3 regions of the Telluria sp. PB2R4 genome follow, and region 2 is predicted to be linked to each of the others. Evidence: predicted binding sites of a transcription regulator. Region 2 holds the regulator's gene; each other region holds the start of a gene.
The links. The regulator FNR, encoded in region 2, switches genes on or off when oxygen is low (the NO sensors DNR and NnrR bind a similar motif). The targets are predictions, from matches to a motif close to TTGATNNNNATCAA.
Positions count from the first base shown of each region.

Region 1: a site for FNR is predicted at 7,279-7,292, ahead of AC56LU_RS09150 (universal stress protein). Genes of this name have one in related genera too.
Region 3: a site for FNR is predicted at 2,826-2,839, ahead of AC56LU_RS07870 (XrtA system polysaccharide chain length determinant). Genes of this name have one in related genera too.

Region 1 covers NZ_JCASIC010000004.1:161,873-172,007, reverse strand. Annotated here, with positions in the region: gene asd (aspartate-semialdehyde dehydrogenase) at 1-625, opposite strand, end outside; gene leuB (3-isopropylmalate dehydrogenase) at 649-1,719, opposite strand; gene leuD (3-isopropylmalate dehydratase small subunit) at 1,741-2,388, opposite strand; gene AC56LU_RS09170 (hypothetical protein) at 2,422-2,556, opposite strand; gene leuC (3-isopropylmalate dehydratase large subunit) at 2,600-4,000, opposite strand; gene AC56LU_RS09160 (chemotaxis protein CheA) at 4,258-6,138, opposite strand; gene AC56LU_RS09155 (protein phosphatase CheZ) at 6,138-6,995, opposite strand; gene AC56LU_RS09150 (universal stress protein) at 7,364-7,831, shown strand; gene AC56LU_RS09145 (response regulator) at 7,911-8,555, shown strand; gene AC56LU_RS09140 (Crp/Fnr family transcriptional regulator) at 8,981-9,775, shown strand; gene AC56LU_RS09135 (outer membrane lipoprotein) at 9,926-10,135, opposite strand, start outside.
Region 2 covers NZ_JCASIC010000011.1:190,490-200,624, reverse strand. Annotated here, with positions in the region: gene cydB (cytochrome d ubiquinol oxidase subunit II) at 1-729, opposite strand, end outside; gene AC56LU_RS18305 (cytochrome ubiquinol oxidase subunit I) at 732-2,180, opposite strand; gene AC56LU_RS18300 (hypothetical protein) at 2,560-3,021, shown strand; gene AC56LU_RS18295 (hypothetical protein) at 3,040-4,695, shown strand; gene fnr (fumarate/nitrate reduction transcriptional regulator Fnr) at 4,923-5,675, shown strand; gene AC56LU_RS18285 (metallophosphoesterase) at 5,782-6,627, opposite strand; gene AC56LU_RS18280 (VOC family protein) at 6,686-7,114, opposite strand; gene AC56LU_RS18275 (DUF885 domain-containing protein) at 7,238-9,070, opposite strand; gene AC56LU_RS18270 (ThuA domain-containing protein) at 9,296-10,057, shown strand.
Region 3 covers NZ_JCASIC010000003.1:382,869-393,003, reverse strand. Annotated here, with positions in the region: gene AC56LU_RS07890 (HPr-rel-A system PqqD family peptide chaperone) at 1-237, opposite strand, end outside; gene AC56LU_RS07885 (hypothetical protein) at 234-818, opposite strand; gene AC56LU_RS07880 (XrtA/PEP-CTERM system exopolysaccharide export protein) at 993-1,568, opposite strand; gene AC56LU_RS07875 (S1 family peptidase) at 1,773-2,636, opposite strand; gene AC56LU_RS07870 (XrtA system polysaccharide chain length determinant) at 2,943-4,478, shown strand; gene AC56LU_RS07865 (XrtA-associated tyrosine autokinase) at 4,501-5,403, shown strand; gene AC56LU_RS07860 (TIGR03016 family PEP-CTERM system-associated outer membrane protein) at 5,384-6,934, shown strand; gene AC56LU_RS07855 (XrtA/PEP-CTERM system-associated ATPase) at 6,950-7,963, shown strand; gene AC56LU_RS07850 (XrtA system polysaccharide deacetylase) at 7,960-8,832, shown strand; gene AC56LU_RS07845 (FemAB family XrtA/PEP-CTERM system-associated protein) at 8,832-9,926, shown strand; gene AC56LU_RS07840 (TIGR03087 family PEP-CTERM/XrtA system glycosyltransferase) at 9,931-10,135, shown strand, end outside.

The DNA.
Region 1 (10,135 bases), on a different contig from region 2:
GCTGGGTTGCCAGCACGGTGCGGTCGATCTCGAGGATGGCCGAAGCCGGGTCGTCCAGCAGCGGCTTGACGGCGCCGTTGATAGTGCCGAACTGGGTCAGGAGTTCGCGCATGTGCTGCGCGCCGCCGCCCGATGCCGCCTGGTAGGTCATGGACGTCATCCACTCGACCAGGCCCTGCTCGAACAGGCCGCCCAGGCCGATCAGCATGCACGACACGGTGCAGTTACCGCCGATGTAGTTCTTCACGCCGCGCGACATGGCGTTCTTGATGACGTCCTTGTTGACCGGGTCGAGCACGATGACGGCGTCGTCGTTCATGCGCAGGGTCGATGCGGCGTCGATCCAGTAGCCGTTCCAGCCGCTGGCGCGCAGCTTCGGGAACACCTCGGACGTGTAGTCGCCGCCCTGGCACGAGATGATGATCTCGCATTTCGACAATTCAAGGATGTCGCTCGCGCTTTTCAGGGTGGTTTCGTTCTTCGCCATCTTCGGCGCGGCGCCACCCGGGTTCGAGGTGGTGAAGAACACCGGCTCGATGTGGTCGAAATCGCCCTCTTCCTGCATGCGCTGCATCAGGACCGAGCCCACCATGCCGCGCCAGCCTACCAGGCCTACTAGTTTCATCATCTTCTCTCAGGTATAAAAATTTATTGAAGTGCGGAGACCACCGCGTTACCCATTTCTTCGGTACCCACCTTGCTGGTACCTGCTTCGAAAATGTCCGGAGTGCGCAGCCCCTTGGCCAGCACGCGCTTGACCGCGTTCTCGATGCGGTCGGCCTGCTCGGTACGGCCAAAGGTAAAGCGCAGCATCATCGCGGCGGACAAAATCGTGGCCAACGGATTCGCCACGCCCTTGCCGGCGATGTCCGGCGCCGAGCCGTGCGACGGCTCGTACAGGCCCTTGTTGTTGGCGTCGAGCGAGGCCGATGGCAGCATGCCGATCGAGCCGGTCAGCATGGCCGCGGCGTCCGACAGGATGTCGCCGAACATGTTGCCGGTGACGATGACGTCGAACTTCTTCGGCGCGCGCACCAGCTGCATGGCGGCGTTATCGACGTACATGTGCTCGAGCTCGACGTCCTGGTATTCCTTGTGCACCTCGGTGACGATGTCGCGCCAGAACTGGAAGGTTTCCAGCACATTGGCCTTGTCGACGCTGGTCACGCGGCGGTCGCGCTTGCGCGCGGCCTGGAAGGCCACGTGGGCGATGCGGCGGATTTCGCCTTCGGCATAGCGCATGGTATCGAAGCCCTCGCGCTGGCCGGCGAACGGGCCGTCCGGGCATTCGCGCACACCGCGCGGCTTGCCGAAATAGATGTCGCCGGTGAGCTCGCGGATGATCAGGATGTCCAGCCCCGACACCACTTCCGGCTTGAGCGTCGAGGCGCCGGCCAGTTCCGGGTACAGGATGGCCGGACGCAGGTTGGCGAACAGGCCCAGTTCCTTGCGCAGGCCGAGGATGGCCTGTTCGGGGCGCAGCGCGCGCTCTAGCGCGTCGTACTGGTAGTCGCCGACGGCGCCGAACAGCACCGCGTCGGCTTGCTTGGCCAGCTTCAGGGTGCCCTCGGGCAGCGGATGGCCGTGGACCGCGTAGCCGGCGCCGCCTACTTGCGCCGTTTCCATCTCGATCGGTTCGCCCAGCGCGTTCAGGACCTTGACCGCCTGGTCGATGATCTCCGGGCCGATGCCGTCACCCGGCAGGATTGCGATTTTCATGCGGTCTCTCTTTTAAATTTTCTAGATGGTATTCGCCAGCCACGGCTGGGCGGCCAGGTGGCGTTGTTCGAACGTGCGGATGTCGTCGGCGTGGCGCAGGGTCAGGCCGATGTCGTCCAGGCCATTGAGCAGGCAGTACTTGCGGAAGTCGTCGATGGCGAACGCATGCGAGATGCTGCCGTCCGCGCTGCCGATGCGCTGCTGCTCCAGGTCCACCACCAGCTTGAAGCCGGGGTTCGCCTCCACCGTCTTGAACAGGCCGTCCACCGCTTCTTCGTCCAGCACGATCGGCAGCAGGCCGCTCTTGTAGCAGTTGTTGAAGAAGATGTCGGCGAAGCTCGGCGCCACGATGGCGCGAAAGCCATACTGCTGCAGCGCCCAGGGCGCGTGCTCGCGCGAGGAGCCGCAGCCGAAGTTCTTGCGAGCCAGAAGAATCGAGGCGCCGGCGTAGCGCGGCTGGTTCAGCACGAAGTCCGGGTTCACGGGGCGGCCGCTGCAGTCCTGGCCCGGCTCGCCATGGTCCAGGTAGCGCCACTCGTCGAATAGATTCGGGCCGAAGCCGGTGCGGCGGATCGATTTCAGGAACTGTTTCGGAATGATGGCGTCGGTATCGACGTTGGCGCGATCCAGCGGCGCCACCACGCCTTCGTGTACGGTGAATTTATCCATGCTCGCTCCGGCTCCTTGTAAGGTATTTAACTATTATTTGCCGCCGGCGCCGGTAACGACCTGGCCGACCTTCTGCACGTCGCGGCCGATGCCGGAGATGGTGTTGCAGCCTGCCAGGGTGAGAGCGACGAGCGAGGTGACAACGACTTGAGCGATTACTTTTTTCATGATTTCCTGTTTCGGTGTTACGGGTTAAATCTGCATTAACGCATCAGAGTGCGCGTACGTCGACAAAGTGGCCGGCGATGCCCGCCGCCGCCGCCATGGCGGGCGACACCAGGTGGGTGCGGCCGCCCTGTCCCTGGCGTCCTTCGAAATTGCGGTTCGAGGTCGAGGCGCAGCGCTCACCCGGCTCGAGGCGGTCGGCGTTCATTGCCAGGCACATCGAGCAGCCCGGCTCGCGCCATTCGAAGCCGGCTTCCTTGAAGATGAGGTCGAGGCCTTCGCGCTCGGCCTGCTCCTTGACCAGGCCCGAGCCCGGCACCACCATCGCCAGCTTGACGTTGGCTGCGCGCTGGCGGCCGCGCACCACATCGGCGGCGGCGCGCAGGTCTTCGATGCGCGAGTTGGTGCAGGAGCCGATGAAGACCTTGTCGATCCGGATCTGGTCGATCGGGGTGTTGGGCGCCAGGTCCATGTAGGCCAGCGCCTTTTCGATGGCGCCGCGGCGCACCGCGTCGGTCTCGAGGCGAGGATCCGGCACGCGGCCGTCGACCGAGGTCACCATCTCGGGCGAGGTGCCCCAGGTGACCTGCGGGCGGATCTCGGATGCGTCCAATCTCACGACGGTGTCGAACTGCGCGCCGTCGTCGGTATGCAGGGTGCGCCAGTAGCCGACCGCCTGCTCCCATTGTTCGCCCCTGGGCGAGAACGGACGGCCCTTGACGTAATCGATGGTGGTGTCGTCCACCGCGACCATGCCGGCGCGTGCGCCCGCTTCGATCGCCATGTTACAGACCGTCATCCGGCCTTCCATCGACAGCGCGCGGATGGTCGAACCGCCGAATTCGATGGCGTAGCCGGTGCCGCCGGCGGTGCCGATTCTGCCGATCACGGCCAGCACGATGTCCTTGGCGGTCACGCCCGGCGGCAGGTCGCCGTCGACCTGCACCAGCATCGACTTCGATTTCTTGGCCAGCAGCGTCTGGGTGGCCAGCACGTGCTCGACTTCCGAGGTGCCGATGCCGTGCGCCAGGCAGCCGAATGCACCGTGGGTGGACGTGTGCGAATCGCCGCAGACCACGGTCATGCCGGGCAAGGTCGCGCCCTGCTCCGGGCCGATCACGTGCACGATGCCCTGGCGCTTGTCGTTCATGTCGAAGTAGGTCAGGCCGAAGCTTTTCGCGTTCGCGTCCAGCGTTTCGACCTGCAGGCGCGAGGTGGGGTCGGCGATGCCGTGGGCACGGTCGGTGGTCGGCACATTGTGGTCGGCCACCGCCAGGTTGGCGGAGGTGCGCCATAGTCCGCGGCCGGCTTCGCGCAGCGCCTCGAAGGCTTGCGGGCTGGTGACTTCGTGCACCAGGTGGCGGTCGATGTAGAGGACTGTGGTGCCATCGGCGTCGGCACGCACGACATGGGAATCCCACAGTTTGTCGTAGAGCGTTTTTTGCATGGTCTATCCGGTGAAGGCGCCCCCCAGGAATGGCTGACTGCGCAGGGACGGTTTTTGATTATGCCATAATTGTGCACTGCCGCACCAAGCCGGGGCAACGCATTTTTCTGCTAATCAATCGGAAAATGTGCAAATAATATTTGTATAGACAAGCTCAGATGCAAATAAAAAAAGCCTGAGCAGGCTTGCTCAGGCTTTTGTATGCGCTTTTGTCACAGAGCGGAAACAATCCCCGCTTTGCGCACTGCGGTAACTACTTATGCGGCCAAACGCACGTTGCTGCGGCACCCATCCATCAGGAAGGACAGCCCCACCACCAGCACCAGTTCACCCTCGGCCGAACGCGCGGTACCGGTGATGCCCTCGACCGACAGCGCGGTCATCGGCTTGATCACCAGATCGGCCGTGCCGTCCACCGCTTCCACCGCCAGGATATAGGGCTGGGGCGCGTTGATGACGATGCCGACGCGTTCCGAGCAGGCTTCGTAGCCCAGCGCCAGCGCCAGCGAGCGCACCGGCAGCGGGCGGCCCTGGTCTTTCAGCACCGGGGCGCCGCCCACGCACTGGAACTCTTCCGGCAGCTCGACCACGCGCTCGACGACGGCCATCGGCAGCGCCAGCGAGGCGCTGGAGGTCGACACCAGCATGGTCGGGACGATCGACAGTTCGATCGGCAGCCGGATGGCGAACTTGGTGCCGTGCCCTAACGAGGAGTCGATGCGGATCGCGCCGCGGTTCTTCTCGACCGCGGTCTTGACCACGTCCATGCCCACGCCGCGGCCCGAGACCGAGGAAGCCACTTCCTTGGTCGAGAAGCCCGGCAGGAACACCAGCTGGTAGGCGTCGTCGTCGTTCGGCGCGCCGTTCTCGCCGATCAGGCCCTTGTCGATCGCCTTGCGACGCAGCCGGACCGGATCCATGCCCTTGCCGTCGTCCTGCAGCACGATCATGACGCTGTTCGCTTCCTGCCAGGCTTTCAGCAAAATGAACGCCTTGGCCGGCTTGCCGGCGGCGACACGCTCTTCCGGCGACTCGACACCGTGGTCGAGCGCATTGCGCAGCATGTGCACCAGCGGGTCGTACAGGCTGTCCACCACGACGCGGTCGACTTCGGTCTCGGCGCCTTCGATGGTCAGCTCGACGTCCTTGCCGAGGTCCTTGGCCAGTTCGCGCACCAGGCGCGGGAATTTCTGGAACAGGCGGCCCACCGGCTGCATGCGGGTCGCCAGCGTGGCGCGCTGCAGTTCGGCCGAGTAGCGCGAGGCGCGCTCCAGGGTCTCAGTCAGCGTTGCCATCAGGGCTGCGGCCGGACCTTCGAACTTGAACTGCTGCAGGCGCTCGAGCAGCACGGCAGCCTGGTTGGCGGCCTGCACCGATTCGCCCGCCACTTCCAGCAGCGCGTCCAGCTTGACCGCATCGATACGGATGCTCTCGTCCTTGGCCGGAGCGGCGGCGGCGCGCGCATCGGCCACCTTGTCGTGCTGGCGGCGGTCGACGCCGTCCCAGCCAGATGGCTTCCCGGCCGGCACGGATTCGGCGGCCGCGGGTGCGGCGCTTGCAGCGGCAGGCGCAGAGACAGGCACAGCAGCCGCGATCGCAGCGCCGGCCGGCACCACGGCGTTGTACATGCCGACCCAGTCCAGACCATCGTTATCCGCGGCAGCCGGCACGGCAGCCGGGGCTGCGGAGACAACCGGGGCGGCTGCGACGGGTGCGGGGGCGGCGGCAGGCGCCGGCGCGGCAGCGGCAGCGCCCTTGCCTTCGATCGCGTCCGTCAGGATACGCTCGAGGGCTGCCGGCATCTGCGCCAGGCCTTCCGGCGGGGTACCGTTGTTCAGGTCATTGAGCTGGTCGGCCACGAAGCCCGAGGCTTCGAGCGCCGCTTCGATCGCCAGCGGGGTCACCGGCGCCTGTCCGGTGCGCAGGGCGTCGAACAGGTTCTCGGTCAGGTGGCAGGCCGCGACCAGCGCGGGCAGGCCCATGAAGCCGGCGCCGCCCTTGATCGTGTGGAAGGAGCGGAACACGGCATTGAGCGTTTCCTTGTTGTCCGGATCGCGTTCGAGGCGCAGTAAATGTTCTTCAACATTTACCGCAAGGTCCATCGCCTCGACGACGAAGTCCTTGAGCATATCGTCCATTAGAACCCCAGATCGGCCAGAAGATCGTCAACGTTGTCCTGGTTCAGCGCCGAATCCGGCACCGACGGGCCCGACATCAGCGGCGCAGGCGGCGGCGGAACTTCCTTCTTCGCCAGCTTTTCCTTCAGGTCGGCCGGCGCGTGGTCGCGCAGCAGCTGCGCCAGTTCCGACTCCACCGTCTGGGTGATCTTGACCACCTTCTTGATCAGCTGGCCGGTAATGTCCTGGAAGTCCTGCGCCATCATGATCTCGAGCAGGCGCGCCTTTTCGGCTTCGGTCGCTTCGTTCACGCTTGCCGCGAACTGGCGCGAGTCGCCGGCGAGGGCCTTGAACTCGTCCAGGCTCAGCTTGCCCGAGAACAGATCGGCCCAGCGGTTTTCCATGTCCTTGGCCTGCTTCGACAGCAGGTCCTGGGCCGGCATGCCGTCGTCCAGGGTGTTCAGCACCTTGTTGGCGGCCTGTTCGGTCAGCGTGGCGACGTATTCCAGGCGGTCCTGGGCGTCGACGATGGCCGAGGAAGCCTCGGTCAGCGCCTTGTCGTAGCCGAGCTCGCGCAGCGAATCGTGCAGCAGGCGCACGATGCCGCCGAGGCGTTCGAACATGCCGTGCTCGCCCTCGGCGCCACCCGAAACAGCCGGAGCCGAGGCCGCGACCGGAGCGGCCACGGCGGCCGATTCGGCCACTGCCGGCGCGCTCGACGCGGCGACCTGGTCGAACAGGGACTCGAGGTCGTCCTCGTCCGCGGCAGCGGCCGGCGCGGGCGCGGCCGCCGGTGCCGGGGCGGCAGCGGGGGCGCTGGCGCGCTGTGCAGCCACTTCCTCGAATAATGCGTCGAAATCGTCAGCGGCGTCAGTCATAATCCCTGCTTCTCCATGGTGTATAAGTTCGCAATACGCGTTGCGTCAGTGTATTTAATGCGGCCATCGGGGATGGTCCAAATCTGCATGGGAGTGTAGCAGCGTGGTTGCCGTAGGTAAATCTCGGCGACGGACACGCAACGAAATGGACAGTTAAACTTAATTCCGCGACAATCAAATGACGTGGTTCCTGACTGTTTACACAAGAGAGGTGTTGTTTTTCGTAACGCGACGGCCTTGCTCGGCACGACGTTGTTGTTTTCCCGAAATAAACGGGCAAAGATTGATCGAGCTCAACAGTTTGCGTTCTTGCAATCGCCGCCGCGCCTGCTACACCGCAGAATGGCGTGGCCATTGGAGGAGTCATCATGTACCGCAAAATCCTGATCACCACCGACGGCTCGGCCGTGTCGCAGCATACGGCCTGCGCCGGCGTCAAGTTTGCGCAACAGATGGGCGCCGAGGTGCTGGCGCTGTTCGTCGCGCCCGACTATCAGTATCCGGTCTACGTGGAAATCATTCCGCCGTCCTACCCGAGCGAAGAAGAATACATGGCGCAGATGCGCCGCCTGGGCGAAGAGTACATGGGGAAAATCATGCACTCCTGCGCCGGCGCCGGCCTGAAGCACGCCTGCACGACCGCGTTTGCCGACAACGCGGCCCTGAAGATCGTCGACGTCGCCGAGCACGAAGGCTGCGACCTGATCTTCATGGGATCGCACGGCCGCAGCGGCTGGGGCCAGCTGCTGCTGGGCAGCGTCACCAACAAGGTGCTGTCGCACACGACCAAGCCGGTGCTGGTGCACCGCCTGATCAGCGAACCGGCGCCCGCATGACGAAAGCACGACAAATGACCGTGCGATCCTGTGCTAGCCTGCCCTGGTCACCGTCGCTTTCACCCTGAAGGATGTCTCTATGATTCGCATCGTAATAGCCGACGACCATACGATCATGCGCGAAGGACTCAAGCGTATTCTCGATGGTGCGCCGGATATCGAGATCGCCGGCGAAGCCACCAATGGCTTCGAAGTGCTGGCCCATGTGCGCCAGGGCGGTTTCGACCTGCTGCTGCTCGACCTGTCGATGCCGGGCCGCAGCGGCGTCGACCTGATCCGCCAGGTACGCAGCGAAGCGCCCAAGCTGTCGATCCTGATCCTGACCATGCACGAGGAAGAACAGTACGCGGTGCGGGCGATCCGCGCCGGCGCCCAGGGTTACCTCACCAAAGAGAGCGCGGGCACCCAGCTGGTCGGCGCAATCCGCAAGGTCGCGTCGGGCCGTCCTTATATCAGTACCGAAGTGGCCGAGCAGCTGGCGCTGAACATCATGGCGCCGAACGAACAACTGTTGCATAAACAGCTATCCGACCGCGAATTCGAGGTATTTTCGCACCTCGTCGGCGGGAAATCGATCACCGAGATCGCCAACAGCCTGCACCTGTCGGTCAAGACCGTCAGTACCCACAAGACCCGCATCATGCAAAAGATGGGCATGGCCTCGCTGTCCGAAATGGTCCAGTACGCCGTGGCGCACCGCTTGTTGTCGCCGATGAAAGCCTAGGACTAAGGCGTTTTAGACACACTATTAGTGATTTTGTGCCGCTGTTTGCCCCCTCCTGGGGGACGCTTTCGCTGTCCCCGCCCTGCCTCTTCCCACCACCGCCGGCCTGCCCTCTCTCTCTCTAATCGATGCTTGAGGGTCAGAATATTCCTACAAAGGCGTCATCCTTCCTACCTACATATTCAGCCATCGCTGATATCCGTACCGAACTCGTGTTGGCATACTGAATTCAGCGTTTCGACTTGCTTGCGATCCAAGTCCCAGCGTGAGCCAGCCTGCGGCGCGATGCGTCCCACGGCGCCGGTTTCGAGCTCCGCCAATGTGGTCGCCGCCTGAAACCCTGAGTTTTTTACCTGGAGATGAGCATGCAGTCCCAGCCAACGTCAGAACAACGCAACGTCACTCAGCCGACCCTGCATACCCCCATGGAAGCTGGCCGCCAGCGTCAGGGACGTCTCTGGTCCAATCTCAAGGAAGTCTGCGACCTGCTCCGCATCCCGGCCAGCGTCTCGGTGACTTCCGAAGAATTACTGTTCCAGCATGTCCAGTTCAAGACCGGCCAGCGTGTCCACACCATCGGCCAGGCCTTCGACACCCTGTACATCGTCAACTCCGGCTTCCTCAAGACCGTACTCATTGACGAGTTCGGCAACGAGCAGGTGCTGAGCTTCCCAATGAAGGGCGACATGCTGGGCGTGGACGGCATCCACACCCGCCACTACGCCTCCGAGGCCGTGGCCCTGTCCGACTGCGACCTGATCCTGCTGCCCTTCAAGAAGCTCACCGCCCTCGGCCGCGTCCACGCAGAGCTCGAGAACATGATGTACGGCGTCATGAGCCGCGAACTGGTGCGCGAGCAGACCATGATCGGCATGCTCGGCGCCCTCTCCGCCGAAGCCAGGGTGGCCCGCTTCCTGGTTTCGCTGGCCGACCGCTTCGCCGCCATGGGTTACTCGAGCAAGCTGTTCAACCTGCGCATGACCCGCCACGAGATCGGCAGCTACCTCGGCCTGACGCTGGAAACGGTCAGCCGCACCCTGTCGGCCTTTAATGAAATCGGCCTGATCACCGTCGACCAGCGCACCATCGGCATCAAGGATGCCGAAGCGCTCAAGACCCTGCGCCGCCTGCCGCCCTCGCGCTCGCGTACCAAGGGTGCGGCCAAGCAGAAGGCCGAGAGCGAACAGCCGGGTGACGATCAGGTCTTGGCAACTGCCTGATTCGACTATCTGGATATATGTAGGGTGGGCGGGTCTCCCGCCCACGCGTTCAAGCAGTGCATGAGTAGCAAAAGGATTTGCCTCTGAGCTGAGAGGGTTTGAACGCGTGGGCGGCAAAGCCGCCCACGCTACGTGTAGATAACGCGTGCCTTACTGGTCGCGCGACAACACGCCCTTGTTCACCCGCACCCGATCGCCCTGGCGGAAACCCGGATCGTTCTCGTACTGCAGCGTCTGGGTCGCGCCGCTATTGGTATAGCGCACCAGCACTTCATAGCGCTGCTCGCGGTTCATATTGCGCTGGACGTTGCGTCCGGCCACGCCGCCGGCCACGGCCCCGGCCACCGTCGCGGCGGTGCG
Region 2 (10,135 bases):
GAACACCGCCACCAGCACCGGCACCGGCGCCAGGAACACGATGTTCGGGAAGCTGAACCAGCGCTGCGCCACGGCCGGGTCGCGCCACGGGGTCCAGATGCTGACGATGACGATGGCCGCGAGCAGCATCAGGGCCAGGGGACGCGCCACCTGCACCATGCGCGCCTGCAGCTCGCCCTCGGTCTTCATCACCAGCCAGGTGGCGCCCAGCAGGGTGTAGGCGATCATCACGCCGACGCCGGCCAGCAGCGGGAACGGGGCGAGCCAGTCGAGCGGCCCGCCGGCATAACTGCGCCCCGACACGGCAATGCCGTCCAGGAAGGCGCCCAGCGAGACGCCCTGGAAGAACGAGGCCGCGACCGAGCCGCCGATGAAGGCCTTGTCCCACAGGTGGGCCTCGTGCTCCTTGGCCTTGAAGCGGAATTCGAAGGCAACGCCGCGGAACACCAGGCCGAGCAGCATGAAGATCAGGGGCAGGTAGAGCCCCGACAGGATGATCGAGTAGGCCACCGGGAAGGCCGCCAGCAGCCCCTCGCCGCCCAGCACCAGCCAGGTTTCGTTGCCGTCCCAGACCGGCGCCACCGTGTTCATCATGGTGTCGCGGTCGCGCTTTTTCGGCGTGAACGGGAACAGCAGGCCGATGCCGAGGTCGAAGCCGTCCAGCAGCACGTACATGAAGACGGCGAAGAAAATGATGAGCGCCCAGACGACGGTGATGTCGATGCCCATCGCTAGCTCCCCTGCCCGTCGTCGTCGTTGCCGACATCCGCCGCCGACAGCGGCCGCATCGGCGTGCGGTCCTCGCCCGGTCCGCCCTGGGCGGGGCGGTTCAGCTCGAAGTGCTGCGGTCCCTTGCGTATCATGCGCAACAAGTACACCGTCCCGGTGCCGAACACGAACATGTAGGCCACCACGAACAGGACCAGGCTCAGGCCCAGGGTGGCGGCGCCGTGCGGCGACACCGCGTCGGCCGTGCGCAGCACCCCGTACACCACCCAGGGCTGGCGCCCGACCTCGGTGGTGGTCCAGCCGGCCAGGATGGCCACCAGGCCGGCCGGGCCCATCCACAGGGCGAAGCGCAGGAAGGGACGGCTGTGCCACAGGCGCGCCTCCGCTCCTCCCTCCTGTTTTCGCTTGCGCCGCAGCCACAGGCTCCAGGCGCCCAGCGCGATCATCAGGAGGCCCAGGCCGACCATCAGCCGGAAGCTCCAGAACACGATCAGGGCGTTCGGCCGGTCTTCGGGCGGGAAGTCCTTGAGCCCCGGGATCTGCCCGTCCCAGCTATGGGTCAGGATCAGGCTGCCCAGGTGCGGGATGCCGACCGCGTACTTCGTCTTTTCCTCCTCCATGTCCGGCACCCCGAACAGCAGCAGCGGGACCGCCTTGCCGCCCTCGTTCTCCCAGTGACCTTCCATGGCCGCCAGCTTGGCCGGCTGGTGCTTCAGCGTGTTCAGCCCATGGAAGTCGCCCACCACCGCCTGGATCGGCGCGACGATCAGGATCATCCACATCGCCATCGACAGCATCTTGCGCACCGCCGGATTGTCGCGCCCCTTCAAGAGCTGCCAGGCCCCGGAGGCGCCGACGATCAGGGCGGTGGTCAGATAAGCGGCGATCACCATGTGCAGCAGCCGGTAGGGGAAGGAGGGATTGAATATGATGGCCAGCCAGTCGCTCGGGACCATGCGCCCGCCCTCGATGGCGTAGCCCTGCGGGGTCTGCATCCAGCTGTTGGCGGCCAGGATCCAGGTGGACGAGATCAGGGTGCCGACCGCCACCGCGCAGGTGGAAGCGAAGTGCAGGCCCGGGCCGACCCGGGTCCAGCCGAACAGCATCACGCCGAGGAAGCCGGCTTCGAGGAAGAAGGCGGTCAGCACCTCGTAGGACAGGATCGGCCCCAGGATGCTGCCGGCGAATTCGGACAGGTAGCTCCAGTTGGTGCCGATCTGGTAGGCCATCACGATGCCCGACACCACCCCCATGCCGAAGCTGACGGCGAAGATCTTGAGCCAGTAGTGATAGAGGTCGACGTAGACCTGGCGCCCGGTTTTCAGCCAGCACAGCTCGAGCACGGCCAGATAGCTGGCCATGCCGATCGTTATTGCCGGAAACAGGATGTGGAAAGACATCGTGAACGCAAACTGCACGCGCGCCAGATCCAAGGCGGACAAACCGAACATCGGGGCTCCTCGTGTTCCCGGGTCGACCTCCGGGGGTGTGTCCAGAATCTAGCATGCAGGATGGGGGCGCACGCTTGGCCGGGTGGCATTTCGATGGAAATCAAGGCCGGCTGAGGGAGGGCAAGGGGAAGCCTGTTTTCACTTCCGAAATCTTTCTCTCCGTCAGAAAACAGGAAGCCACTGATCCAAATTAATGACCCATCAGATCGTCCCCAGTCCGGCCCGATCACTCGACTATATTGGCTGACGATTCGAGCACGGCATCGACGGAATTCCGGAGTTCCAGCATGCATGCAGCTCGCTATCCGGCGACCCTCCTCCCCCCTTGCGGCGCGGCAGGCTGGGCCAATCACCGATCGTCGATGTGAAAGGAAATGTCATGTCAAACAATCAGGTCAACCAGGCAGCCACGCGGATTGCCGCGGGCGCCAGGGAAGCGGACGGCTTCATCGCTTCCTCGGCCATGCCGACCAGCTTCGCCGAGATCCGGCAGGACGCCGACCTCGGCGCGGTCCGGCAGTTGTTCGGGCCCGCCGCCGCCAGCGCCGAACCGCAACCCGAGCTGAGCGGAACCGGTTTCACCTACCGCCACGACTGGGGTGCGCGCCGCGGGCAGTGGGTGCTGCGCCTCAACTGGAACGTGATCCAGCCCCCGTCGCGGGTCCTGGTGGCGATCGGCGAAGGCGTCCCGGGCGGACCGAATGCCGGCAAGTTCATCGGCTCGGCCCGCTACACCCTGCACAACGTCGCCTCACGCTGGAACGGCGTCGACATCTGGGTCAACATCGAGTGGAGCTCGGATATCTCGCTCTACGCCGACTACCTGATCATCAATCCCTGAGCATCCGAGGAGAACACCATGTCACCAAACGATCGTCTTGACCGGAACGCCGCGCTGACCCTGGCCCGCCAGGACCCGGCGGAGCGCGCGGATTCCTCGGACACCAAGGGCCCCTGGGCCATTGCCGAAGCCACCGTCGGCAAGGACGGGCTGCAGCCCGCCCTGCAAGGAACCGGCTTCACTTACCGCCACGACTGGGGAGCGCGCCGCGGCCAATGGATCCTGCGGCTCAACTGGGATGTCATCCAGCCCGGCTCGCAGGTGTTCGTGGCGGTGGGCGAAGGCGTGCCGGGCGGACCGAACGCCGGCAAGTTCATCGGCGCAGCCCGCTACACCCTGCACAACGTCGCCTCGCGCTGGAACGGCGTCGACATCTGGGTCAACATCGAGTGGAGCGCGGACATCTCGCTCTACGTCGACTACCTGATCGTCAACCCGCCCGTGGCGCCACCCGGCCTGCGCACGGTGTCGGTCGCGGTGCACCGCCACAGCAGCGTGGCCCTGAGCGAGGCCGAGGCCGACCGGATCCTGGCCGACATGGGCACGATCCTGCAGAACGACGACACCGGGCCGGATGTCGCCACCCCGGTCCGCTTCGTGCGCAACGGCGCGGTACGGCTGCTCCCAAGCAACGTCCCCGGCACGATCCAGACGGCGGCCGACCTGACGGCGCTGCTGAACGCGGGCAGCGGGGTCAAGGTCGTGCAGGCGATCCGCTGGTGCGGCGGCCCCGGCGACAGCATCATCGGCTGCGCCCCGGTCGGCAGCACCATCGTCAACGTGGCGGCGGTGCGCTTCACCGCCAACCAGGAAGGCTTGATCTGGGTGCACGAGTACGGCCACAACTGCGGCCTCGGCCATCGAACCGACGACCTGCGCGCGGTCATGTACCCGTCGGTCGGCACCGACCACGACGTGGTCAACGCCGGGGAGTCGGCGGCCTTCCTGGCCGGCCCGCTCGCCATCACCGGCGAGGTGATGCCCGCCGGCGGCTGCTCCTGCGGCGTGGGCGGCATCCCGCTGCCTGCCGACGTGCGCGACTTCGTCTCCCAGCACTGGGTCGAAGGCGTGCCCGACGAGCTGGCCTCGCAGTACACGGAGAAGGACGCCCGCCTGCTGCTCGACTGGCTGGTGAACGAGCCCGGGAAGCACGAGGAGTTCCTGGTGCAGGTCGTGGCCACCCTCGGCTACATCGGCAGCGCGATCGCGGTCCAGCCGCTGATCGACTTCGTCGAGAAGCCGCTTGCCGGCCGTGCGGTGTTCAATGCCAAGAACACCGCGCTGCTGCGCCTGGGCGACCTGGCCAACCAGTCGGGCAGCCAGGCCGCGCTGGACTTCCTGGCAAAGGTGGCGGGCGACAGGGACGTGGCGCGTGCGCTGGCGGCGCCCCAGGCCCCCGCCGAGGCAGCCATGGCGGCCAACGCCGGCCAGGGCGTGGTGGCGCCAGGCCTCGACACCCTGGCAGCCGAGCTGGCGGTGTCGGCCACCTTCGGCCTGGCGCTGGCCGGCACGGCGCAGTCGCTGCAGGCCGTCGAGGCCCTGAAGGCGGATGGTGACGCGTTCGCGACCGTGAAGGCGGCGGCGCTGGAGGCGGCGCAGATCGCCGCGACCGTGCAGGCCAAGGGCCGGCAGGAGTACTACCGGAAGAAGGCGGAACACCGGCATCACCTGTAACCGCCCTGTGTTGGGTGGACGGCGATGCCGCCCACGCGTTCAGATCGTCCTGGAATGGATGTAGCGTCTATTCACGGGAATATTGAACGCGTGGGCGTACGTAATTCCGGGCATTGCCCGCAATTACCCCGCCCACCCTACTTATCTCTGGGAAATGAACGCCGCGGACCCGGCCTGTGTCTATAATGGCTGCGTCCGCATTTTCTTCTCACGCCATGAACCAACCCATGTCGCTCCCTGGCACAGCGCCGGTCAGCATCCAGGCCCTCAAGACCAGCTGCGGCGCCTGCAGCATGCACCAGCTGTGCCTGCCGATGGGGCTGGAAGACGCCGACATCAACCGCCTCGACCAAATCATCGGACGGCGCCGCCGCCTCGCACGCGACGAGCGCCTGTATGCGATGGGCGAACCCTTCCGCAACCTGTACGCGGTGCGCTTCGGCCATTTCAAGACCTACCAGGTGAACGCCGCCGGCGAAGCCCAGATCACCGGTTTCCAGATGGCCGGCGAACTGCTGGGCATGGACGCGATCAGCGGCACCCACCACTGCGACGCCGTGGCGCTCGAGGACAGCGAAGTCTGCGAGATTCCGTTCTCGCGCCTGGAAGAGCTGTTCGGCCAGGTCCCGGCCCTGCTGCGCCACTTCCACCGCATCATGAGCCAGGAAATCACGCGCGAACAGAACGTAATGCTTCTGCTCGGCAATATGCGGGCGGAGCAGCGTTTCGCCGTCTTCCTGGTGAACCTGTCGGCGCGCTACGCGGCGCGCGGCTACTCGCCGAACAGCTTCCAGCTGCGCATGTCGCGCGAGGACATCGGCAACTACCTCGGACTCACCATCGAAAGCATCAGCCGCCTGCTGTCGCGCTTCAAGAAACAGGGCTGGCTGCAGGTCGACAAGCGCGAAGTCACCCTGCTCGACCCGGTCAAGCTCAAGGCGCTGGCTGCCGGCACCGACGTTTGCAGCCCGATGGGCTGAACCTGGGGCGTCGCCAGGACGGCTCGTCGCGCTCCGTGCCGCCGTCCTGGCGTCGGGACTGCTGCGGGCGGACGTATTTTCCGGCGCCGGCGCCCACCGTGCGTGCTCAGATCTCGATCACCAGCTCCGGACGGAAGGCCTCCTGCTCGCCCTTGCTCAGGTAACCGAGCGGATTGGCCACCACGCGGCAGGACCAGGGCCGGCCCGCTTCGACGCCGCTGGTGATGTAGTCGTTCGCGCAGTGCAGGTGGCCGTGGATCCACAGGTCGGCCTGGGGAAACAGCGCGTCGAGCGCATTGCAGAAGCCCGCCGTGCCGGGGGTCAGGCCATAGCGCGGGTCGGCGCTGAGCAGGCTGGGGGCGAAGTGGGTCACCACCACCGTGCGGCCCTCGAAAGGCGCCGCCAGCGCGCCGCGCAGCCACGCCTGGCAGTCCAGCGACATCGCGCGGATGCCCTCGGCCAGCACCTTTTCGCCGTTCTTCAGGGTCGTGTTCTTCGACAGGTAGTAGTTGGCCGCGCGGAAGGCCTTGTCGCGGCGCTGCAGCTGCTTGGTCAGGTCCTGCTCCTGCAGCGCCAGCGCGTCGAAATCGCTCCACAGGGTAGTGCCGATGAAGCGCACCGCTCCGATCATCAAGGTCTCGCGGTCCAGCCATTCGATGCCGAGGCGTGCGCAGGTGGCGCGCAGGCGCGCGTAGGCCTCCTCGAATTCGAGGCCGTCGAATTCGTGGTTGCCGGGGATGTAGAGCACCCGCGCTTGCGAAGCGCCGGGCCGCAGCGGAGAGGACCTCGGCGAAAAACGCCCGAGGCCGAAATCGGTATCCGTCAGGCGCGAGCCGGACTGGTAGGAACCGATGTCGCCCGCCAGGATGATCACGTCGGTATCGGCGCGGATCTGCGGAATGAAGCCCGCGTAACGTTCGAGATGGAGGTCGGAGAAAAGCTGGATGCGCATGGTCGGCGCAGTATAGCGGCTTTTTCGCCGCGCCCTGCGCCGGCGACTGCAGCGGCCGTCAGAAGCTGATGCGCACGTACGGCGCGCTCTGCTTCGCCTCGCCGTGGTAGACCGCTTCGATATTATTCCCGTCCGGGTCGAGCACGAAGGCGCCGTAATAGCCCGGGTGGTAGGCGCGCTCGCCCGGCCGGCCGTTGTCCCTGCCGCCGGCGGCCAGCGCCGCAAAGTAGAAGGCATTGACCATCTTGCGGTCGCGTGCCTGGAAGGCCAGGTGGTGGCGTCCCGTCAGCACGCCTTGCGCGGCTTGGCTGGCGCGGCTGGAGACGAACAGTTCGTCGGCCCAGAAGTAATCGTCGCCGGCGCCGCCGAGCGGAATGCCCAGCGCCTCGAACACGGCGCCGTAGAACCTGCGGGAGGCAGGCAGGTCGCGCACCACCAATTGAATGTGGTCGATGAGCCGCCCGCGGTAGATTTCTTGTGTTTCCATGCTGTGCTCCTGTGGAAGAAGGTCATGAAATACAGCTGCGCGCGAGCAGTGTAGGAGCAAATGCGCCCCCGGGCAACCGGCGCGGCGGCATCGCGATGCAAATCGATGCCGCCGTCCTGAGGCTCAGGCCTGCTTCAGCTTCGCGATCCAGCCATCCACCAGCTCGCCCAGCACGTCGAGCGGCACCGAGCCCGCGCCCAGCACCAGGTCGTGGAAGCCGGCGAGCGAGAACTTGTCCCCCAATTCCTTCCTGGCCTTCTCGCGCAGCTCGATCATCCGCAGCATGCCGATCATGTAGGCGTTGGCCTGGCCCGGCCAGGCGACGTAGCGCTCGACTTCCTGCGCGCCGATGCCGTAGTCGATCGCCTGCTGGCGGGTCCAGCCTTTCGAATGCAGGCCGGTATCGACCACCAGGCGGCGGGCACGGAACAGTTCCGAACCGAGTGCCCCCAGCAGGCCGGGCACGTCGCCCTCGTACCAGCCCTGCTCCACCGCCAGGCGCTCGGTGTACAGCGCCCAGCCTTCGGAGTGGGCGCTGCCGCCGCTGAAGATGCGCTGGCTGCGGTATTTCGGAATGCCGGTCAGCTCCTGCTGGATCGCCAGCTGGAAGTGGTGGCCCGGCACCGCCTCGTGGTAAGCGAGGCTGCGCATGCGGATCATGTCGAAGCTCGGGCCGCGCAGCGGCACCCAGAAGATCCCCGGGCGGGTGCCGTCCGGCGCCGGCAGCGAATAGTGCGCGGCGGCCGAGGGTTCGGTCAGCGGCGGCTCGCGGCGCACTTCGACCGGGGCGCGCGGCTTCAGGTTGAACAGCGGCGCGCTCCTGCGCTCGGCGTCCTTCACCATCTCGACGTAGCTGGCGATGATCGCCGGGCGCGGGTCGCCCTCGCCTTTCGGCTGGAAGCGCGCATCGAGCTGCTTCATGCGGGCTTCGATACCGCCCTCGGCAAGGCCCAGCGATGCTAGGAGCCGGTCCATCTCGCCTTCGATGCGCGCGACTTCGCGCAGGCCGATCTCGTGGATCTCGTTCGGGGTGAGCTTGGTGCTGGTGAAGTTCTCGACCGCGCGCGCATAGGCCGCGCTGCCGTTCGGCAGGCGCGAGATGCCGGCCACGTCGCCGGTGCGCGGGTGGATGTCGGCCATGAAGGCCTGCACCCGCTGGTAGGCCGGCTTGATGCGCTCCTCGACGATGCGGGCGGCGCGCGCCAGCGCGGCCTTGCGCGCGTCCGGCGTGAGGCCTGCCATCTTCTCGGTGCGCTGGGCCAGCGAGGTGACCAGCACGTTCTCGCTCGGCGCCGGCTTGAGGAAGCTGTCGACCTGGAATTGGGCGCGCTCGAGGATGAAGCGCGGCGGAATCAGGGAGCGCGATGCGGCATCGCGGGCGCGCGCCAGCGCTTCGTCCATGCGGGTGCCGACCTGCTCCAGGCGCGCCAGGTAGCTGTCGACATCCGCCGGATTGCGCAGCGGGTGGGTGGTGGTCATGAAATTGACCAGGCCGACCTGCACACCACTGAACTGCGAGAAGATGAAGGAATGGTCCTCGAACGGCTCGTTGGCGACCGCGTTCTGCAGCGTCCAGCGCATGACGGCGGCCGAGGTACGCTGGCCCTGGTCGAGCGGGCCGGCCATCCACTTGTCCAGGCGCGCCAGGCCGCTGCGGGCCAGGGCCTGCACCTTCTGGCGGTGGGCCTTCGTCAGCGGGGTCAGCTCGCGGTCCAGTTTCGCCTGTTCCGCGCCGCTGAAGTACTGGGTCGACGTCGCGCCCTGCGGATTCGCGCGGACCCAGTCCTCGGCGAACTTCTCGGCCCAGGTATCGAAGGCCTTGTTCGGCTTGGCGGCGGCGGCTTGCGCCACAGGTGCCGCCTGCGCCGCAGCCGGCAGGGTCGCCACGACAATGGCGGCGGGGATGAACAGGGCGCCGATGGTGGCGCGCAGGCTGCGCTGGCGGAAGGATGGCATCGTGGTCTCGTTTCCTCGTTATATGTACAGGGTGGCGGCGCCGGGCGCCGTGTTTTCCGCGGAGGAATCTAACATGGAAAAGGTCTAACCAACAATGCACGTTCAGTATGTACAGACACGTGATTGGCCCGATGTTAGACTGGGCCGCCGCTCATCTGGATGAGTTCGATTGCGACGAGCGGCCGCCGGCCGGTGCCGAAATAATATTTCAACGCAAACAATAAAATGAAATTTTCTTTCATCTCGTCCAGCCTGCTGGCCGCCTCCCTGTTGACTGCCCCGATCGCTCACGCCGAACAATTCAAGGTGCTGGTGTTCACCAAGACCGCAGGCTGGCACCACGACGCCGTGCATGCGGGCGTGAGCGCCGTGCAGGAACTCGGCAAACTGCACGACTTCGACGTGTTCTGGACCGCCGATCCCAATCGCGTGATGAACGATGCCGAACTCGCGAAATACCAGGCCGTGGTCTTCCTGCTGACCACCGGCGACGTGCTGGACGACAAGCAGCAGGCCGCCTTCGAGCGCTACATCCGCAAGGGCGGCGGCTTCGTGGGCGTGCACAGCGCCTCCGATACGGAGTACGACTGGCCGTGGTACACGAAGATGGTGGGCCACATGTTCCGCACCCACCCGGCGGTGCAGACCGCCGTGCTGCAGGTCCGCGAGCGCAACTTTCCCGGCATGGAACGCTTCGCGCCGCGCACCCTGTTCACCGACGAATGGTACGAGTTCGGCCCGGCCACTTCCGGCAAGCTGACTTACCTGCTGAGCGTCGACGAGTCGACCTATCGCCCCGAAACCAAACAGGGCAAGGGCATGGGCGCCTTCCACCCCATCAGCTGGTACCAGCCCTACGAGGGCGGCCGCGCCTTCTACACGGCGCTGGGGCATATCGCCGCGACCTACCGCGACCCGCTCTTCCTGCACCACCTGTACGGCGGCATCTACTGGGCCGCGACCGGACGCGGTTTCAAGGCTGACTGAGGTCCCGCCTAGATCAAGGGGCGGCGGCGGCGGCTGCCTGCACCTGCCTCTATCAGGCATGTCGACGGTCGGCGTGGT
Region 3 (10,135 bases), on a different contig from region 2:
GAGGAGCTCGGACAGGGTGGTATTGCCGGGGAGGGATTCAGTCAGCGCGGCGCCGAGCTCGGAGTCGCTGCGCGCGCCCGCCGCAAGCGCCTGCAGCAACTGCATGGCTTGCACACCCAGCAGGTGGGTATCGCCCGACAGGTTGTTAAACAAGACAAACTCGTCGTCCCAGCGGTAATGGCGCATTTGCTGTCCGCGGACCAGGCGCCACTGCGCCGCCAGTTCAGCGTCCGTCAATCGTGGTAGGTACTCTCAAGATATTTCGCCACGCGCTCTTTCGACCAGGGCTCGACATCCGGGTCGTCGACCGGCGCGTAGACCCCAAAGGTCCTCAGTTCGTTCCAGATCGCCCTGAGCTGGTCCACCGTCATGAACTTGACTAGTTTTGCGTTGATATTGAGGTATGTGGCAGTAAAGTGACACCCCAGATTGTGCGTATCAAAATAATTGCCGGGATCTTGCTGCTTGATCATTACCCCCAACTTGGTGCTCGCATACGGCTCGTCGCTGGGGAATATGTCGCCAAACGGGGTGTCGCGTGAGGTGCCAAGCGGCCACGTACGGGTCGGGTTTTTCCAGAAGCCGGGCGAATTGCCGCCGGCGCATTTTTCGATCGTCACGCCGCGGCTGGCCATGGTCGGGCCAGACATTGTCATCGACGGGACGGTGCATACCGTCGCCATGCCCGAGCCGCTGGCCAGGGTCAGGACGACGCCAGTGCTGCCGGCGCGCAGGAACTTGCGCCGCGCAGTGATCTTTTCCTGTGCATCCTCGTCCGCGACGACGGGAGACGCATCTTGTTGTTGTTCGGTAGTCACGTCATATCCTCAATGATGGTCAGCTCAACGGTGCGCCGACCGAATGTAAGCTTAGCAATTTTCGTTCCGTCGCGCATGATTAAGGAAAAATCCGTGAGAAAACAAGGCCTTCCGCCGGAATCCCGGCGCTGGCTCGGGTGCGCTTCCCCGAGCGTGTAAGTATAATCGACAGTTTTAGAAGAAACTCTCAGGAACGATCAGCACGTCGCCCGGATACATGTAGATGTTGGCCGAGATGTCGCCGCCCTTGATCAGGTCGTCCAGGCGGACATCGATTTTCTGCTGCTTGCCGTCGATTGTGCGGACGATGGTCGCGCGGTTGCCGGAAGCGAAGTCAGTGATACCGCCGACAGCGATCATCACATCCATCAGCGACATCTTGCGGCGGAACGGCAGGGTCTGCGGGCGCGTGGCCTGGCCGATGATACGGATCTGCTCGTCGTAGTTGCCGCTGAAGCTGCTCACCATCACGGTCACCGTCGGCTGCTGGATAAATTGCGCCAGCGCGGCTTCGATGTCGCGCGCCAGTTCGGTCGAGGTTTTGCCAGCGGCAGGCAAGTCTTCCACTAGCGGGGAGGTGATCTTGCCGTCCGGGCGCACCTGGACGCTGGTCGATACCTCCGGATTGCGCCACACCATGATCGAAAGGTTGTCGCCGGGGCCAATGCGGTAATCGCGTTCAGGAATCTGCTCGGCGACCGGCGCGCTGACGCCGCGCGAGGCGCAACCGCTCAGGCCAAGCGCACACATTGCCAGCGCGGAACACGCCAGCAGTTTGATCAGGTTGTGTTGGAGAGTCTTCACTTGGATATCCTTTTAGAACGTGATGAGGAAGCGTCGGCCGCTAGCGGCATCGCATCCATAATGATTCTGATAAGTAACTATACTTTCAAGAGTTTCTATTTTAGCATGCATCTTTTTGTCGAAAAGCTGCACAATTGCAAATTTTATCCGCTAGTTTTTTTGCTCCTTCAGCAGTTCCTGAATATAACTGGCTGGAATCGCATACGTGATGCCGCTGGGCGTGGTAATGGCCGTTTCCTTGAGTCCCTTGACCATGACCATGTTTAGAATGCCATAGACCACGCCGGTTTCCGGGTCGTACAGCGGGCTGCCGCTATTACCCGGATAGGCGGTGGCGTCGAGCTGGAAAATGGCAAACGGCGTCTTTTGCAGCTGGCTTAACACGCGCGGATTGAGGTTACTTGAGTTCAAGGCCGGCATCGCCACCGGCGTAATGGACGCCAGCGTTGCCCGGTGGGTCGCGTGGTGCATGCCCAGCGCCATGGCCAGCGGGAAGCCGGTAAACGCGAAATCCATGCCCTCTACGACCTTGGCCGCATCGCCCAGCGTCAGCGGCGCCAGCGGCGCGCCGGTCAGGCGCAGGTGGGCCAGGTCATGCTCGCGATCCATGCCCGCTAGCCGGGCCGGGCGAAACGCGATCTCCTTACCATCCTTTACCACCACGCCAAGCACTTCCATCTTTTCCGTGTCGAGCAGGGCGGGAATACTATGCGCGTTGGTGATGATCGACAGGCCGTCGCCGACCGCGAAGCCGGTCGAGGCGAAGCGGATGGCCGGGGTGCGGGTCCGCTGGTAGGTGCCGACGCCGACGATCGACGGCTTGATGGCAGCGATGGTGCGCGGCAGGTCGGCGGCCGTGGCCACGGCTGGCTGGGCAAGCAAAAGGGCGGCCAAAACAGTGAACTTGATGAAGAAGAAATCGAATGGCGACATGCCGCCGAGACTAGCTAGTTGCTCCAAGAAAAGCAAGAAGTGACATTCGATAAAGCGTGCAGGCAGAAGCCGGACCCGCATCTGTTGTTAAATTGAAGCGCACGATTGTAATATCACATCTTTTTTTCCATTTCTGTGGGAAACTGTTTTCCGCGGGAAACTTCGCGATTTGGTGGTTCGTCGTCATCCCCGCAGTTGTCACTATCTTGCAACCGAGTTAAGAGAAAACTGAGATTACGTAGCAATATGCAATAATATGTCATGTATGATATGACATTAGTCAATGCATTACGGCAATTTCGCATTGGTAAACAATCTAAACCAAAACAGTGCTAACAAGATGCGCCTGACAGCCTTGTCCGCGCGGTCACTAAAGGCGATACATAGATGACAGAATTAATCATCCTGATCACCAGCTTCCTGAAAGCGATCTGGAAATACCGTTGGCATGCGCTTCTGACGTCCGTGGTAATAGCGATTGTCGGGTGGATTTCCGCATACCGCATGCCCGACGACTACCAGGCTTCAGCACGGGTTTACGTCGACACCCAGAGCATCCTCGCCCCGCTGCTGGCCGGAATGACCACGGTGCCCAATGTCGAGCAGCAGGTCGGCTTCATGCGCCGCACCCTCATCAGCCGTCCGAACGTCGAGAAAGTCATCCGCATGGTCGATCTCGACATCAAGTCGAAGACGCCGAAGGAACACGAGGAAATGGTCGACAAGCTGATCAAAGACATCAGCATCACCGGCACCGAGCGTGACGACATTTACACGATCGCCTATAGTAACCCCAATCCGAAGGTCGGCAAGGACGTCGTCGCATCGCTGCTGACCCTGTTCGTCGAAGGCAGCTTCGGCGGCAAGAAGCAGGATTCGGACAAGGCGGTGCAGTTCATCGAAGACCAGATCAAGTCCTATGAAGAAAAGCTGACGACGGCCGAGAATACGCTGAAGGAATTCAAGATCAAGAACATCGGCATGTTGCCGCGACAGGGCGGCGGCGATTACAACACCGCAATGGGCGCGATCATCGACCAGCTCAGCGCGGCAAGGCTTGAGCTGACCGAGGCCGAACACGCCCGCGATGCCATCAAGCGCCAGATTGCCGGCGATACGCCGGTGCCGGTCGGCCTGCAGGAAACCGATATCGCCAATCCCGAGATCGATGGCAGGCTTGCGGAGCTGAGCAAGAATCTGGACGGCTTGCAGATGAAATATACCGACGAGCATCCCGATATCGCCGCGACCAAGCGCCTGATTGAGCAACTCGAGGAGCGCAAGCGCGAAGCGGCCAAGAAGATCAAGCGCAGCAATGATCCTGGCGCCAATTACAGCCCGATGCTGCAGCAGTTGAACGTCGCGCTGTCGGTCGAAGAAGCGCGCGTCGCGGCCCTCCGGGCGCGGGTCGGCGAATACAGCGCACGTGCCGCACGCCTGCGTTCCCAGAGCGCGCTGGCGCCGGACGTCGAGGCGCACCTGGCGCAGCTTAATCGCGACTACGAAATTAACAAGGAAAACTACGAGAAACTGGTGGGCCGGCGCGAGGCCGCCAAGTTGTCGGGCGAGCTCAGCTCGGCAACCGATACCTTGGTGTTCCGGGTGATCGATCCGCCGACGGTACCATCGACGCCGGCTGGACCGAATCGTCCGCGCCTGTTCACGCTGGTGTTTCTGGGCGCGCTGCTGGCCGGTCTCGGCGTCGCTCTCCTGATGAGCCAGATCCGTCCGACCTTCATGAGCCAGGCCAAGCTGCGCGAAGTCACGGCCCTGCCTATCCTTGGCAGCATCAGTATGAACTGGACCGACGAGCAGAAAATCAAGCGCACCAAGCGAACCTACGCGTTCGGCGCGGCCGTCGTGGCCCTGTTCGGCGCCTATGGCGCCGTGATAGCGGTCCTCGTCATCCAACCATCGCTGTAATCGCGTTCACTGGAGAACTTGCGTGAGCATTATTGAAAAAGCCGCAAAGCGGATTAGCACCAAGCAGGACGAGGACGCCGCCTTCATGCCGGTTGCCGCGTCCATCACCCTGGATGCACCGGCGCCAGCGCCAGTACCAGTCAGCGCCGCGCTGCCGCCGGTCGAGACCGCGGCAGCCGTATCGGCGCAGCCTCAGCGTAACGGCCGCGAAGTCGAACTCGACCTGCAGCGCATGCAGACCATGGGCCTGATCACCCCCGGTGGCGGACGCACCACCCTGCTCGAAGACTTCCGCATCATCAAGCGCCCGCTGCTCAGGCGCGCCTTTGGCGAGCCGGTCGCTGGCGAAATGCCGGGCAACCTGATCATGGTCACCAGTTCGCTGCCGGGTGAAGGCAAGACCTTCTGCGCGATCAACCTGGCGATGAGCATCGCGATGGAACTGGATCACACCGTGCTGCTGATCGATGCCGACGTCGCGCGTCCGTCCGTGCTGAACACCCTCGGGCTGCCCGCCGAGCGTGGCCTGATGGACGTCCTGCTCGACGATAATCTCGACGTAGCCGACGTGCTGTTGCGCACCAACGTGAATACCTTGTCGATTCTGCCAGCGGGCACCAGCAACCCGCGCGCCACCGAACTGCTGGCCAGCCAGGCTATGAGCAGCCTGGTCTCCGAGATCGCCAACCGTTATCCCGACCGGATCGTGATCTTCGATTCGCCGCCGCTGCTGCTGACCAGCGAAGCGCACGTGCTGGCATCGCACATGGGCCAGATCGTGGTCGTGGTTGAGGCCGAAGTAACAACCCAGCAAGCCGTCACGGTGGCAGTGGCCCAGCTGCAAGGCATGCCAAACGTCAACCTCATCTACAACAAGACGCGCGCGTTTCCAGGTACGGAAACCTATGACTATCACTATGGCTAAGCACCGGCGCGCAGCATGTGCGTTGGCGCCGCTGGTGTTGTTGTTGACGCCGTCCGCGCAGGCGAACTGGAAATTTTCTCCCCTGCTCAATGTCCGTGAAATCTACTCCGACAACCTCGACCTGCGCCCGCGCGGCCAGGAAGAGGGCGGCTGGCGCAGCGAGATCGCGCCTGGTTTCAGGCTGAGCAACCAGGGACGCCGTTTCAGTTTCGACGCCACTTACCAATACCGTTATTTCACCAACGTCAGCGAGTTCGACCAGCGCGGCGAGCGGATCGACCGCGGCCAGTCCGAGCTTGGCGCCAACCTGAGAGCGAAACTGGTCGAGAACCTGTTCTACTTCGACGCGGCCGCCAACATCACGCAGCAGCCGATTTCGGCGTTCGACCCCCTGCCGAGCGACACCGCGTTGGGGGGCAACCGCTCCGAAGTGCGCAGCTACCGCGCCACGCCGTCGCTGCGTCACAGTTTTGGCAATACCGCGACGGTGGATTTGGGCTACACCCACGACGTCGTGGATACCGGTACGCGCGCGGTCGGCTCCAGTGAGGGCAGCACCATCGCCTTCAGCCTCGCCAGCGGCTCGCGGTTTACCTCGGTGGGCTGGGACATCCAGGCCGTGCAGCAGCAGGTCTCCTACGATTTCGCGCCGGACGTCACCTCGAAGAACGCCTCGGTCGGACTCAGTTATGCGCTGAGCCGGGCCTTCAAGCTGACCTCGCGCGTTGGTTATGACGACTACGATTACGCGGCGCTGGGCGGCTCGACGGGCGGGCGCTCATGGTCGGCCGGCTTCCAGTGGGCGCCAAGCGCGCGCACCCGGGTCGACGCGGCCGTGGGCAAGCGCTACTACGGTTCCAGCTATTACCTGAATGCCTCGCACCGCACGCGCCGCATGGTGTTTGACCTGCGCTACAACGACGCTGTCACCAGCACGCGCAACGAGTTCGTGCTGCCCTCGGCGGTGAGCACGGCGGAAATGCTAGATGGATTGTTTGCGGCGACGATTTTCGACCCGGTCGCACGCCAGCGCGCGGTCGAGAACTATATTCGCGCGAGCGGCCTTCCGCCTACCTTGGCTAACAATATCAATTATTTCAGCAACCGGTATTTCCTGCAGCGCGAACTGCAGGCCTCGGCCGGTCTGCGCGGTACCCGCAGCAACCTGCTGTTGTCGGCCTTCGCGGTGCGCCGCATCGCGTTGTCGAACGTCGACACCGATAGCGAGCTGCTGGGTCCCAATTCGAGTTCGCTCAATGATTCGAACCGGCAGGTCGGGGCCAACGTCCTGTGGAACTTGCGGTTGAATCCGAGCAATGAACTCAACACGATCGCGCAGGTGACGCGCGTCAGGTCGGACGCCACAGGCATTGAAGCCACCCACAAGTCGGCCAGCGTGTCGCTGCAGCACCGCTTCGACCGCCGGTTTACCGGAATCGCCGAACTGCGCCGCCAGACCGGCCCAAACGGCCCGAACGGTCCCGGCTATGTCGAGAATGCTGTGTCCGCGTCCGTCAACATGCTGTTCTGAGAAGCGAGTACTGCAATGTATGAATCCTATTACGGTCTCAGCGACAAGCCATTCCGGCTGAGGCCAGACCCGCACTTCTACTACGGCAGCAAGGGCCACAAGCGCGCTATGTCCTACCTCGAGTACGGTCTGTCGCACGGCGAGGGCTTCATCGTGATCACCGGTGAAGTCGGGGCCGGCAAGACCACGCTGGTGCGCAACCTGTTCAACAAGATTCCGTCCGACAAGATTGTCGCGGCCCACATCGTCAACACCCATCTCGACGCCGATGACACCCTGCGCACCGTGGTGGCAGCGTTCGGCCTGGATTACGAAAACGCCAGCAAGACGGCGATGCTGGCGCGCCTCGAGCATTTCCTGCGCGCCAGCGACGAGCAAGGCAAGCGTGCGCTGCTGGTGGTCGACGAAGCCCAGAACCTGACCTCGCGCGCGGTCGAGGAGCTGCGCATGCTGTCGAACTTCCAGACCGACGACAAATCGCTGCTGCAGACCTTCCTGCTGGGACAGCCAGAATTCCGAACCACCTTGCACAGCGCTGGCATGCAGCAACTGCGCCAGCGCGTGACCGCCAGCTACCATCTCGGCCCGATGGATGCGGAAGAAACCCGCGCCTACATCGAGCACCGGCTGCACACGGTCGGCTGGCACGATGACCCGACCTTCAGCGACAACGCCTATGCCGCGATCTTCGATTATTCGGGCGGCATCCCGCGCAAGGTGAATGCCCTGTGCGACCGCCTGCTGCTGATGGGCTATCTGGAAGAGCTGCACGCGCTCAAGGAAAAGGACGTCGAGGCAGTGATCAGCGACATCGCCGAAGAATACCAGCTGCCGCCGGGCGCCGCGCCAGCCATGGGCGCCAGCATCCAGGGCGCCGCCGCAGGCGCGCCCAATATGGACAACTCGGGCTTCATGGACGAGCGCATGATGAAAATGGAGAAATCCATGTCGTCGGTCCTGTCAATCCTGAAAAAGATCGTCAGTTCGCTGCCTGCCTCCCAGCAATCGACCAATCAGAGGCAGGAATGAACGACCGCCTGCACCCAACCGCCGTTGCCGCGACCGAGATCCGTAATGCGATGACGATCGACGTGGAAGATTACTTCCAGGTGTCGGCGTTCGCCCCGGTGATCGCGCGCGACACCTGGGATAGCCTGGAATGCCGCGTCGAACGCAATGTCGGGCGCATCCTCGCGATTCTTGCCAGCGGCAACGTCAAGGCGACCTTCTTCGTGCTGGGCTGGGTGGCGGAACGCTATCCGGCGCTGGTGCGCAGCATTGTCGCCGGCGGCCACGAAGTGGCCAGCCATGGCTATGGCCACTTGCGCGCGTCCGACCAGAGCCGCGCCGAATTCGCCGACGACATCCAGCGCAGCAAGGCGATCCTGGAAGACATCGGCGGCCAGGCCGTGCTTGGCTACCGCGCCCCGAGCTTTTCGATCGGCACCGCCAACCTGTGGGCGCTCGACGTGCTGCAGGAAGCCGGCTACCGCTACAGCTCAAGCATCTATCCGATCCAGCATGACCACTACGGCATGCCGGAGGCGCCGCGCTTCGCCTTCTACCCGGACGGCCCGGGCGGCCTGCTGGAAGTCCCGATCACCACCGTGCAAGTGGGCCAGCGCAAGCTGCCGGCCGGCGGCGGCGGCTACTTCCGCCTTCTGCCGTACGCGCTGTCGCGCTGGATGATGGAACGGGTCAACCGGGTCGACCAGCAAAGCGCCATCTTTTACTTCCACCCATGGGAAATCGACCCTGGCCAGCCACGCCCGCCGGGCGCCAGCGCCAAGAGCCGGTTCCGCCACTACGTGAACCTCGGCCGCATGGAAGGGCGCATCGCCCAGCTGACGCGCGACTTCAAGTGGGACCGCATGGACAGGATTTTTTTAGGTAAATAATGAGTTCGATCATCGAAGCGGTACAAACCAAACGCGCGGCCGCCAGCATCGCCGCCAACCGTCCCGCCCTGCAGTTGCTGAAACCGGCCGATTACGCGCGCTGGGATGCGTTCGTCGCATCCTGCCCCGAGGCCACGTTCTTCCACCGCGCCGGCTGGCAAACCGTGATCGAACGGGCCTACGGCCACCAGACCTGGTTCTATTATGTCGAGCAGGATGGCAAGATCATCGGCATCCTGCCGCTCGCCGAAATCAAGAGCCGCATGTTCGGCCACTCGCTCGGTTCGCTGCCGTTTTGCGTGCTGGGCGGCGTCGTCGCCACAGTGGACGCGGCGCGCGGCATGCTCGATGACGCCGCCGACGCGCTGGCGCGCGAACTGAAGGTCGGCCATCTCGAATACCGCTACCTGGTCGCCCGCCACGCTGGCGATCCGAACTGGTACCAGAAAGAGCTCTACGTCACCTTCCGCAAGGAGATCGGCGCCGACGACGAGGCCAACATGAACGCTATCCCGCGCAAGCAGCGCGCGATGGTACGCAAGGGCATCAAGCTGGGCCTGGCCGCCGAGATCGACCAGGATGTCGAGCGCTTTTTCCTCGCCTATTCGACCAGCGTGCACCGGCTCGGCACCCCGGTCTTTCCGAAGTCGTACTTCCGTGTGATCAAGGAAGTGTTCGGCGACGACTGCGAAATCCGCGTCATCGTGCGCGGCGGCGAAGTGATCGCCGCGGTGCTGTCGTTCTACTTCCGCGACGAAGTGCTGCCTTACTACGGCGGCGGCATGCCGGCCGCGCGCGAATGCGCGGGCAACGACTACATGTACTGGAACCTGATGCAGGCGGCCGCCGCGCGCGGCTGCCGCGTGTTCGATTTCGGCCGCAGCAAGCTGGGCACCGGCGCCTTCGACTTCAAGAAGAACTGGGGGTTCGAGCCGACCCCGCTGGCCTATGAATACCGCCTGTACGAATCGACCGAGCTGCCCGACAACAATCCGCTGAATCCGAAGTACCAGCTATTCATCAAGCTGTGGCAAAAGATGCCGATCGGCCTGGCCAACTTCCTTGGCCCGTACGTGGTCAGGAACCTGGGATAACCCGATGGACGACCTGCTCCTGCTGGTGCACCGGATGCCGTATCCGCCCAACAAGGGCGACAAAATCCGCTCCTACTACCTGCTCAAGCACCTGAGCCAGCGCTACCGCGTCCACCTATCGACCTTCGTCGACGATGCCGACGACTGGCAGCATGTGCCGACGGTGAGGGCGCTGTGCGCTAGCAGCCATTTCGCGCCGCTCGATCCGC